3 regions of the Burkholderia stagnalis genome follow, and region 3 is predicted to be linked to each of the others. Evidence: riboswitches for the same ligand, from Rfam matches in the RefSeq annotation. Region 3 holds a riboswitch; each other region holds the start of a gene.

Region 1 (3,264 bases), on a different replicon from region 3:
CATCGTCGGCCAGACGGTGGTCGTGGTCGGCGCGGGCACGATCGGCCTGTGCACGATCATGTGCGCGAAGGCGGCCGGCGCCGGGCGCGTAATCGCGCTGGAAATGTCGGCGGCGCGCAAGCAGAAGGCGCTGGAGGTAGGCGCGAGCGCGGTGATCGACCCGAAGGAAACCGATGCGCTCGCGCAGGTCAAGGCGCTGACGGGCGGCTACGGCGCGGACGTGTCGTTCGAGTGCATCGGCCACACCGCGACCGCGAAGCTCGCGATCGACGTGATCCGCAAGGCCGGCAAGGCCGTGATGGTCGGCATCTTCGAGGAACCGGGCGCGTTCAACTTCTTCGACCTCGTGTCGACCGAGAAGGAAGTGATCGGCTCGCTCGCGTACAACGGCGAATTCGCGGACGTGATCCGCTTCATCGCGGACGGCCGCATCGACGTGCAGCCGCTGATCACCGGACGGATCGCGCTCGGCGACATCGTGTCGCGCGGCTTCGAGGAGCTGGTCAACCACAAGGACCGCAACGTGAAGATCATCGTCCGGCCGACGGCCGGCTGACGTGCGCGCCGGGGCCGGCCGCCCATCGCCGGCCCCGGCGCGCCGCCGCAATCGCGCGGCGCGTTACGCGCGCGAGCCGACCAGCCCGCTGCGCTCGGCGAGCGCGCCGAACAGCAGGCCGATCGTCGTCCACATCACGGCCTGCATGCCGATCGCGGCCACGCGGAATTTCCACAGCAACGCGGCCGGGAACCCGTCGGGCACTTCGTTGAAGTCCGGCAGCGCGAACTGCACGAGCGCGATCAGCACGACGAACACGAGCCCGCCGCCGATCGACGCGTTCCATTCGCCGACGCGCGCGGCCAGCTGGCGGCGCACGCCGAGCGAGAACACCATCGCGGCAATCGAGATCGCGATCATCAGGAAGAACAGCCCCGTGCGCACGCCGATCGTTTCCGGATCGCCGACCGCCGGCGGATTGGCCGGGTATTTGAGGTTCGGCACGACGACCAGCGCGACGAACGCGGCCAGCGCGAGCCATGCGGACAACGCCCGCGCGCCGAGCTTCCCGACCCGCCCGTACGCATACGCGAACGTCAGTGCGAACAGCCCGCCGAACGCGGCCCCGTACGTGACGACGGCGGTCAGCAGGCCGACGCCGGCCTGCGTGTCACGGCTGACGAGTTCGGCTTCCGGCTCGTCGCCGTGCGAATGGGCTTCGCCATGCTTCTCTTCGAACGCGATCGCCTGGCTGACGTGCGGCTCCCCGGCCACCCTGGCGAAACCGAACGTGAGCAGACCCGCGGCAATGCCCGCGAGCATGCCGCGTACCAACAGCTTTCCGACCATGAACGCCCCCTGTCAGTGGCAAGGAAAGCCGAGCAGATGGCGGCCGTCGTGAACGAACTCGTGGACGAACATGCCGGGAATCAGCGACGTCGCGCCCTCTTCGGCGCCGACGAAGTACAGCGCCAGCAACAGGAGCAGGCCGCCGAACACGGCCCACGGCAGGAGTTCCCGGACGGGAATGGGCGCCGGTGCGACAACCGGCTTGAGAACTGCGTCGCTCATGATGAAACCTCCAGGGGGGAAAGCGCGCCCCGACGAACGGTTGAAGAATGACAGTGGCGACGAAGGCAGGTCTGGCTTTCGGAAACGTTGGCGACCGATTACAGTGGCGCGACCGCGCCGGATTCACACCGGCTTCCGCACTTCGCAACGGGGGGATTGTACGCGTGAACGTTCCGGATCAGAAAGCGTCGCGCCGCACGCCGTCGCCGCAGCGTACGCAGGTGCTGCTGATCGCCCATGCCGCGACGCAGGCCATGCGCACGGGCACGTTCCCCGACGACGACGCGCTGGACGCGCACGCACTCGCGCAGGTCGCCGATGCACGCGCGCGGTTGCCGCAGTTGCAATATCCGCCCGGCGCGACTGCGCTATGCGGCCCGGCACGCTGCGCACGGCAAACCGCCGCCGCGCTGGCGCTGCCGGCGGCCATCGAGCCGGCGCTGGCCGACTGCGACTACGGCGCGTGGCGCGGCCGGCGTCTCGCCGACATCGCGCACGACGCGCCCGCGCAGCTCCACGCGTGGCTGACCGATCCGGCCGCGTCGCCGCACGGCGGCGAATCGTTCGACGCGGTGCGGCACCGGGTCGCCGCGTGGCTCGACCGGCTGCCGGCCGGCAACGTCGTTGCGATCGCATCGGCCGCGGTGATCCGCGCGGCGCTTGCGCACGCGGCGTGCGCTGCGCCGGAATCGGCGTGGCGCGCGGACGTCGCGCCGCTGTCGACGGTCGAGCTCGCGCGCGATGCGCACGGATGGTCGGTCGTATCCGGGTTCCCGCCCCGTGCAAGCGGCGATTGAATGCCGATATACTCGATCGCATCTGATTCGAGTTTCCGAACCCGTCTCATGGAACCTCCCGTGAAACCGCGCGCCGGCCTGCTCCTCGAACTCGTCGTCAACCTGCTGCTGCCGTGGGTCGCGTACCGGATCGCCCATCCGTACGTCGGCGAAGTCGGCGCGCTGTACGCGTCGGCGATTCCGCCGGTCGTCTGGTCCATCGTCGAATTCATCCGCACGCGCCGCGTCGACGCGGTGAGCGCCGTCGTGCTGTTCGGCATCGCGCTGTCGATCGTCGCGATGGCGCTCGGCGGCAGCCCGCGCGCGCTGCTGATGCGCGAATCGCTCGCGTCCGGCGCGATCGGCATCGTGTTCCTGCTGTCGCTCGTGCGCGAACGTCCGCTGATCTTCTATCTCACGCGCGCCACCGTGGCCCGCGGCATGGCGGGCGGCGCCGCGCGCTTCGAATCCGCGTGGGACGAGCAGCCCGTGCTGCGGCAGACGCTGCGCCTGATGACGTTCGTCTGGGGCGCCGGGATGAGCCTGGAAATGCTGTTCCGCTGCTGGATGGTGGTGAACTGGCCCGTCGAGCGCGTGCTGGTCGTTTCGCCGATCACCGGCTATGCGGTGTTCGGCGGCCTGCTGGTCTGGACGTTCTGGTACCGGCGGCGCATCCGCGAGCGCAGCAGCGTCGACATCCCGAACCGCGACGGTTTCACCGAAACCGCCGGCCGCTGACGGCCGCGCGGCGCGCATGCGCCGGCCCGCCCCATTCTGCGGCCGAACCTGACGGTCCTGTATGATGCGCGGCGTCTTGTCTGATCAATACGCCGCTCATGTCCGTTACGACCCTCCCGTTCATCGCGACCTGGATCGCCCTGTTCGCCGCCGCGGCGCTCGCCTGGTGCCGCCCGCTGCGCA
Region 2 (3,264 bases), 990 kb from region 3:
CCACCCGCACGTCGGTTGCGCCGACGTGCCCCTGCCACGATGCCTCGAGCCCCTGCACCTTCGCGCGGCCGACGTTGCGCGCGACATAGAAGCCGCTGCGCGCGTCGGGCTGGTAGTCGATCAGGTTCGCGTAGCGGGTCTGGAACGCGGTGACGCGCACGACGCCCACTTCGTCGGACGCGTACTGCACCGCGGCCTCGACCGAGTGGCTGCGCTCGGGCTGGATCGACGCGTTGCCCGCGTTCGGGTAGTAGAGGTCGTTGAAGGTCGGCGCGCGAAACGCGCTCGAATAGCTCGCGGTGACCTTCCAGCGATCGGTGAGCTCGAGACCGTAGCCGAGATAGTAGGAATTCGCGCCGCCGAAATCCGAATACTGGTCGCGCCGCACGCTCGCCTGAAACTGCTGGCGGCCGACGCGCCCCGTATAGCCGAGCCAGCCGGAGTTCACGTGGCGCTGCGGCGCGGAATACACGTTCGACATGAACTGCTGGTCGAGACGCTCGTAGCCGGCCTGGATCGTGTGATCCTGCGCGATCCGGAAATCGTTCTGCCACGTGTACTGGCGGTTGTCGGTATTGAAGTGGTCGGTGTACGCGCCGTTCAGCTGCGTCTGGCTGCGATCGTTGCCCGCGGCGACACTGACGTGCGTCGTCCACCAGTCGAACAGCTTGCCGTTCGCGAACACGCGCGCCTGCTGCACGCGCGAATAGAGATTGTTCAGGTCGGCCGGCGCGCCGAATGCATTGTCGTAGCTGTTGTTGCCGTTCGCCTGGAAGTAGCTGACGCCCGCGTCCCAGCGCGCATCGAAGCGATGGCGCAGCGATGCGGTCACGCTCTCGTTGAGGTAGCCGTTCGCGTTCGGGTTCGCACTCGGCCGCTTCGCCGGGTCGAGCGCGGAGAAACCGTTGTCCTTCTCGCGCGCGACCGCCACGCTGAAGGTCGTCCTGCCGTCGCCGTCGAGCCGGCCCGACACGCCGGCCTGCTGCGTCTGCGTGCCGTAGCTGCCGAGGCCCACCGCGAAATTGAAGCGCGGCGGATGGTTGCCGCCGTCCTTCGTGAACACCTGCACGACGCCGCCGATCGCGCCCGAGCCGTACAGCGACGACACGTTGCCGTTCACGATCTCGACGCGCTGGATCTGGTCGAGCGGCAACTGGCTGAGCTGCGCGTTGCCGAGGCTCGCGGAGTCGACCCGCACGCCGTCGATCAGCACGAGCGACTGGTTCGACTGCGCGCCGCGCAGGAACAGCGACGCGTTCGCGCCCGGGCCGCCGTTGCGCACGATCTGCGCCCCCGGCGCGAACGCGAGCAGGGTCGGCAGATCGGCGCCGGGGTGCGCGGCGATGTCCTGCGCGTCGAACACGGTCGTTTGCGGAATCGCGTCGGCGAGCGCCTGCGGCGCGCGCTGCGCGGTCACCACCATCGGCGCGAGCAGCGGCGCGTCGGCGTGCCGCCCGGCGGCGGGTGCGGCGGAGTTGGAAGACGGGGTGTCGGCGGGGGCCGTCTGCGCGGCGGCCGCGAGCGGCAGCCCGCATAGCGCGCCGAGCGCGGTGCGGGCGATTGGGGTCAGCATCGAAGAAGTCCTGTGAACCGCAGCGCAGCCTGCTTCCCCGCGGGCCGCGCGTCACGGAGCCCGCGTGCGGGCTCCCCGCCTCGGCCGGTATCCGGGCTGGCGGCGTTCCGGCTCGCCTTCCCGCGCGAACAGCACGCGCAGTGGCCTGCGCCCGCGTGCATGTGGCACACGCCGAGCGCACCCGAGCCGGCCTGCATCGTCCGATGCGGCCGCTTACCGTTGCGGGGGCAGCGCAGGTTGGCGGCACGCTGCGGCGCCACGCCCTGCTTCCCGTTTAACCGCGCGTCGCACGCGCGAGCACCGAGGCGGCGCCAGTTTAGGAGCGGGCCGCGCGAGCGTCAAGAAAGCATCCGGCCGCACGCAAAACCGGCTCGCGATGCGCGCATTCGAGGCAAGAAGCGGGGGTGTTACGACTGGAAACGTTACAGATGTCGGAATGCGCGTTATTCCGCGCTAAAATGCTGGGTCTTTAGAGGACGCAGCAGATGCTCAACGAACTCGAAACCCTATCTCAAAATATTGGCCGACTGATCGCGCTGAATCAGCGCTATCACTCGGAACGACTCGCGCTCGAGGAGCAGGTCGCGCAATTGCGCGCGGAAACGGACACGGTGCGCAGCGAGCTCGCGCAACTGCGCGAGGAACGCAATGCGCTCGCGGAGGAACGCGACACGCTGTCGGCAAAGATCGACGACGCGCAGGTGAAGCTGAACGCGATTCTCGAGAAGCTGCCGCGCACGAAGAGCGTGGCGGAGGCCGACAACCAGCTCGACCTGCTGGATACGCAGGCGCGCACCGATCGCGACGACGCAGCCAGCCACGGAGAACACGCATGAGCACCAAGCAGATCGAAGTCTCGATTCTCGGCCAGGCCTATCGGCTTGCCTGTTCGGCCGAGACCGAAGCGGCGCTGCTGGAGGCGGTCGCGCGTGTCGACGCGGAAATGACGAAGATCCGTTCGAACAGCTCGGTGCGCGGCACCGACCGCATCGCGGTGATGGCGGCGCTGTCGCTCGCGTCGGAACTGCTGCGGCTGCAAACGAGCGTGCGTCACGGTGAAGCATTTCCGGCGGAAGAAATCCGGCGTACAATGCACCAGATGAACGAACAACTCGGTGCGGTGCTCGCACAGCACGAGACGCAGTAACCTCGAATCGAAGCGTCGATTTTCCTTGATCTCGACGGTCAACGGTGGTCAAATTGGCGCGTAGATTCACAGTTCAATCAGCTTCCCTGCCTGGTTCGCCAAGGTCATATATTCCTTGAACCAATGCCATGTGCACGGTTGCGGAAATTTGTAGCACGGGCGCGCGCGTCACTCTGTCTGATGTACCCGAAGTGCTGCTAACTGCGACCAATTCTGAACCCCAGGTTCAGGATGCCGGCCTAGCGGCTAAGGCGGGGGCCTATCCAACGGCATCGGGCAATTCCCGGTGCCGTTTCCTTTTGTAGCCGCCGCTGTTTGCAGCAGCCTCTTTCTGCGTCGATTACGATCCATGCAATTCTGGCTGATGAAGTCCGAACCGGACGAAGCGAGCATCGACGATCTCGCGAATGCGCCGCAGCGCACGCTGCCGTGGACGGGCGTGCGCAACTATCAGGCGCGCAATTTCATGCGCGACACGATGAAGATCGGCGACGGCGTGCTGTTCTATCACTCGAGCTGCCCCGAGCCTGGCATCGCGGGCCTC
Region 3 (3,264 bases):
ACACGCTGGTGCTGATCACGCCGCCCCACGCCTTCATGCTTTCGAAGCGCGACAGCGACGCGGCGGTGAGCGCGACCGCGACGGACATCACGATCACCACCGTCGAATGGCCGAGCGAGAAGAACAGGCCCGCGCCGAGCGGGCTGCGGCCTTCCTGCATCAGCTTGCGGGTGACGTTGTCGATGGCGGCGATGTGGTCGGCGTCGACCGCGTGGCGCAGGCCGAACACGTACGCGAGCAGCGCGGTGCCGAGCAGCACGGGCTGGTCGTGGAACGCGACGAAAGCCCAGATCCACGCGCCGGCGTTGAACGCAATGAGCAGCGCATAGATCGCGACGATTTTGCCGCGCAGGCCGGACGGGCTGTCGTTGAACAGGCGGAAGAACGAGTCGAGCATGGTGCTCCCTGGCGAACGGTCGACATGGTGAATGCCAACACGGCCGGCGCCATACGCTCGGGCCCGCGCGCGCTGCCGGATGCCGGGCCGGCGCGAAGCGCGCGGCGGGCCGGAATGCGGAACACGCTCGGATACCGGACGCGCTGCGGCGGCGGCCGTGGACGATGCGCCGCATCCCCGCGGCGCTGAACCCCTCGTCTCGGCCGGTATCCGGGCTGACGAACACGCCGCTTCGCCTTCCCGGACGCGCGACGCATCCAGTGGCGGTCGTCCGCATGCGCAGCAGGCATGCGGCGAAGCGGCGCTGCCTTGCGCGTGGCGCAAGGCGTTCGCTTACCGTTGCGGGGGCAGCACAGGTTGGCATGGCTGCGGGGCAGCCGAGCGTCCTGTTTCCCGTTTAACTGCGCGCGCCGGGAAGGCGCGCGCGAGCACCGAAACGCGTGCGAGTGTAGGCGTCGCGGGCGGGAGCGTCAAGGCGAGACGGCGGGCCGGCCGGAACGCTCACGCCGCGCGCGCCGCCCCCTCCGCGATCGCCTTGCGCAGCCCCGTCCGTGCGGGGCAAGCCGATGTTGGTATGCGTCCCCTCCGCCGCATGCGTCCGGCAGTCGGCAATCCAGGCCTTGCTCGTGACGTCAGGCGGATGATCGCAAACCAATTTGCGGCCGCGCAATGCATCGGCTGCCGGATCGATCTCGATCGAATGCGGGCTCAATCGGCCGGCCCTCCGGGCCAATGGCACGCTGTGCTATCGTATGCGCCGCGTTCGGTGCTCGCGCCCACCCTCCGGCGGGCGCAGTTAAACGGGAAACAGGAGGCGGCGCGACCGCCCGGCCTGTGCTGTCCCCGCAACGGTACGCCGCCCGCGTGACGCGCCCCGAGCGCGCACGCCCATGCCGCCCACGATGCCACTGCCCGCCAGCGCCGGGTGGGAAGGCCGCGGCCTGGCAAGCGGCCAGCCCGGATACCGGCCGACGCAAGGGGCGAGCACGACGCTCGCGAACGCCCGGTCCGCGGGGGACGGACTGCGTGCGCTGACCGTGCGCCTATCATGCGCTTATGCCCGCGTCGAGCGGGCCCCGTTCATTCCGCTATGCATCGCATCCTCGCAGGCCGGCTTCGCGCCCTCCGTTCGCCGCACGCCACCGCTTCGTCACGGCTCGCGCCGTGCCGCGCGCGATGAGCCGCGCCTGGCTGGTCGGCGCCGGCCCCGGCGACGCGGACCTGCTGACGCTCAAGGCGGTGCGCGCGATCGGCGCGGCCGACGTGTTGCTCGTCGACGATCTCGTGAACCCGGACGTGCTGCAGCATGCGCGCGCCGACGCAATCGTCGAACACGTCGGCAAGCGCGGCGGCCACGCGTCGACGCCGCAGGAAGCGATCATCGCCGCGATGCTCGCGCACCTGCGCGCAGGCCGCAGCGTCGCGCGCCTGAAAGGCGGCGACCCGTTCGTGTTCGGCCGCGGCGGCGAGGAGCTGATCGCGCTCGGCGCGGCGGGCTTTCCGGTCGAGGTCGTGAGCGGCATCACCGCCGGCATCGCCGCGCCGGCCGCGCTCGGCATCCCGGTCACGCATCGCGGCGATGCGCAGGGCGTGATCTTCGTCACCGGCCACGGCGCGGGCGACGACGAACCGGACTGGCACGCGCTCGCCGCGACCCGCATGACACTCGTGATCTACATGGGCATCCGCCGGCTCGGCGCGATCGCCGCCGCGCTGCGCGCGGGCGGCCTGCCGGACGACACGCCGTGCGCGGCGATCGAATCGGCGACGCGGCCCGGGCAGCGTCACGCGCTGGCGACGCTCGCGACGCTGGTCGACACCGTCGGCGCGGCCGGCATCGGCTCGCCGGCGATCGTCGTGATCGGCCGCGTCGCCGCGCTGGCCGCCGATCCCGCGGTGCAGGCCGCGCTGGCCGGCGCCGCTCCGCCGCCGGCGCGCACGTGATGCAGGTCGCCCTCGGCCTCGGCTTTCGCGCGGGCGTGAGCGCCGCGCAGCTCGACGCCGCGATTCGCGCGGCGCTCGCGCATCACCCGCACGCGCGGCCGGCCGTCGTCGCGACGCTCGTCGACAAATCCCGCGCACGCGCGCTGCGCACGCTGTGCGCGCGGCGCGGCTGGCCGCTCGTCGCGTTCGACGCCGCACAGCTCGCCGCGCATCCCGAACTGGCCGCCAGCGCACCGTCGGCCGCCGCCCTCGCCCGCTTCGGCGTGGCCGGTGTCGCCGAGCCCTGTGCGCGGCTCGCCGCGCCGCGCGGCCGGCTGCTCGGCCCGAAATTCGCACGGGGCGGCGTGACGGTCGCGTTCGCCGGCCCGCTTTGACCTCCTTTTATCGACAGGACGAATCCCGATGAAAACCGATCCCGACGCGCATCTGCGGATGACCGAACGGCGCCGCGCCGGCCACGAGAAGAAGCAGGCCGCCGCCGTCAACGAGAAGGGCCTGCTGATGGTCCACACGGGCAACGGCAAGGGCAAGAGCACCGCCGCGTTCGGCATGGCCGTGCGCGTGCTCGGCCACGGCATGCGGCTCGGCGTCGTGCAGTTCATCAAGGGCGCGCTGCACACGTCCGAGCGCGATTTCCTCGGCGCGGTCGCGCACTGCGATTTCGTGACGATGGGCGACGGCTATACGTGGAACACGCAGAACCGCGACGCCGACATCGCGACCGCCCGCAAGGGCTGGGACGAGGCGCGCCGGATGATCGAGAGCGGCGATTACCAGATGGTGATCCTCGACGAGCTGAACACCGTGCTGAAGTACGAATACCTGCCGCTCGACGAAGTGCTCGCGACGCTCGCCGCGCGCCCCGCGTCGCTGCACGTCGTGGTGACGGGCCGCCATGCGCCCGATGCGCTGATCGAGGCGGC

Evidence for each region. A riboswitch is a leader RNA that binds a small molecule or an ion and turns the genes downstream of it on or off. The one in region 3 is predicted to bind cobalamin.
Region 1: another riboswitch for cobalamin. It lies ahead of ABFO07_RS21245 (CbtB domain-containing protein); the one in region 3 lies ahead of cobA (uroporphyrinogen-III C-methyltransferase).
Region 2: another riboswitch for cobalamin. It lies ahead of ABFO07_RS06225 (TonB-dependent receptor plug domain-containing protein); the one in region 3 lies ahead of cobA (uroporphyrinogen-III C-methyltransferase).

The regions. Positions count from the first base shown of each region.
Region 1 is NZ_CP156686.1:985,563-988,826, reverse strand. Features, by position in the region: gene ABFO07_RS21255 (2,3-butanediol dehydrogenase) at 1-556, shown strand, start outside; gene ABFO07_RS21250 (CbtA family protein) at 620-1,345, opposite strand; gene ABFO07_RS21245 (CbtB domain-containing protein) at 1,358-1,567, opposite strand; cobalamin riboswitch at 1,615-1,756, opposite strand; gene ABFO07_RS21240 (histidine phosphatase family protein) at 1,732-2,364, shown strand; gene ABFO07_RS21235 (VC0807 family protein) at 2,425-3,081, shown strand; gene ABFO07_RS21230 (CPBP family intramembrane glutamic endopeptidase) at 3,180-3,264, shown strand, end outside.
Region 2 is NZ_CP156685.1:1,302,057-1,305,320, reverse strand. Features, by position in the region: gene ABFO07_RS06225 (TonB-dependent receptor plug domain-containing protein) at 1-1,573, opposite strand, end outside; cobalamin riboswitch at 1,639-1,893, opposite strand; gene ABFO07_RS06220 (hypothetical protein) at 2,059-2,409, shown strand; gene ABFO07_RS06215 (cell division protein ZapA) at 2,406-2,720, shown strand; RNA gene ssrS (6S RNA) at 2,801-2,982, shown strand; gene ABFO07_RS06205 (EVE domain-containing protein) at 3,070-3,264, shown strand, end outside.
Region 3 is NZ_CP156685.1:2,295,295-2,298,558, forward strand. Features, by position in the region: gene ABFO07_RS10670 (HoxN/HupN/NixA family nickel/cobalt transporter) at 1-397, opposite strand, end outside; cobalamin riboswitch at 582-848, opposite strand; cobalamin riboswitch at 1,144-1,384, shown strand; gene cobA (uroporphyrinogen-III C-methyltransferase) at 1,574-2,341, shown strand; gene ABFO07_RS10680 (cobalamin biosynthesis protein) at 2,341-2,715, shown strand; gene cobO (cob(I)yrinic acid a,c-diamide adenosyltransferase) at 2,744-3,264, shown strand, end outside.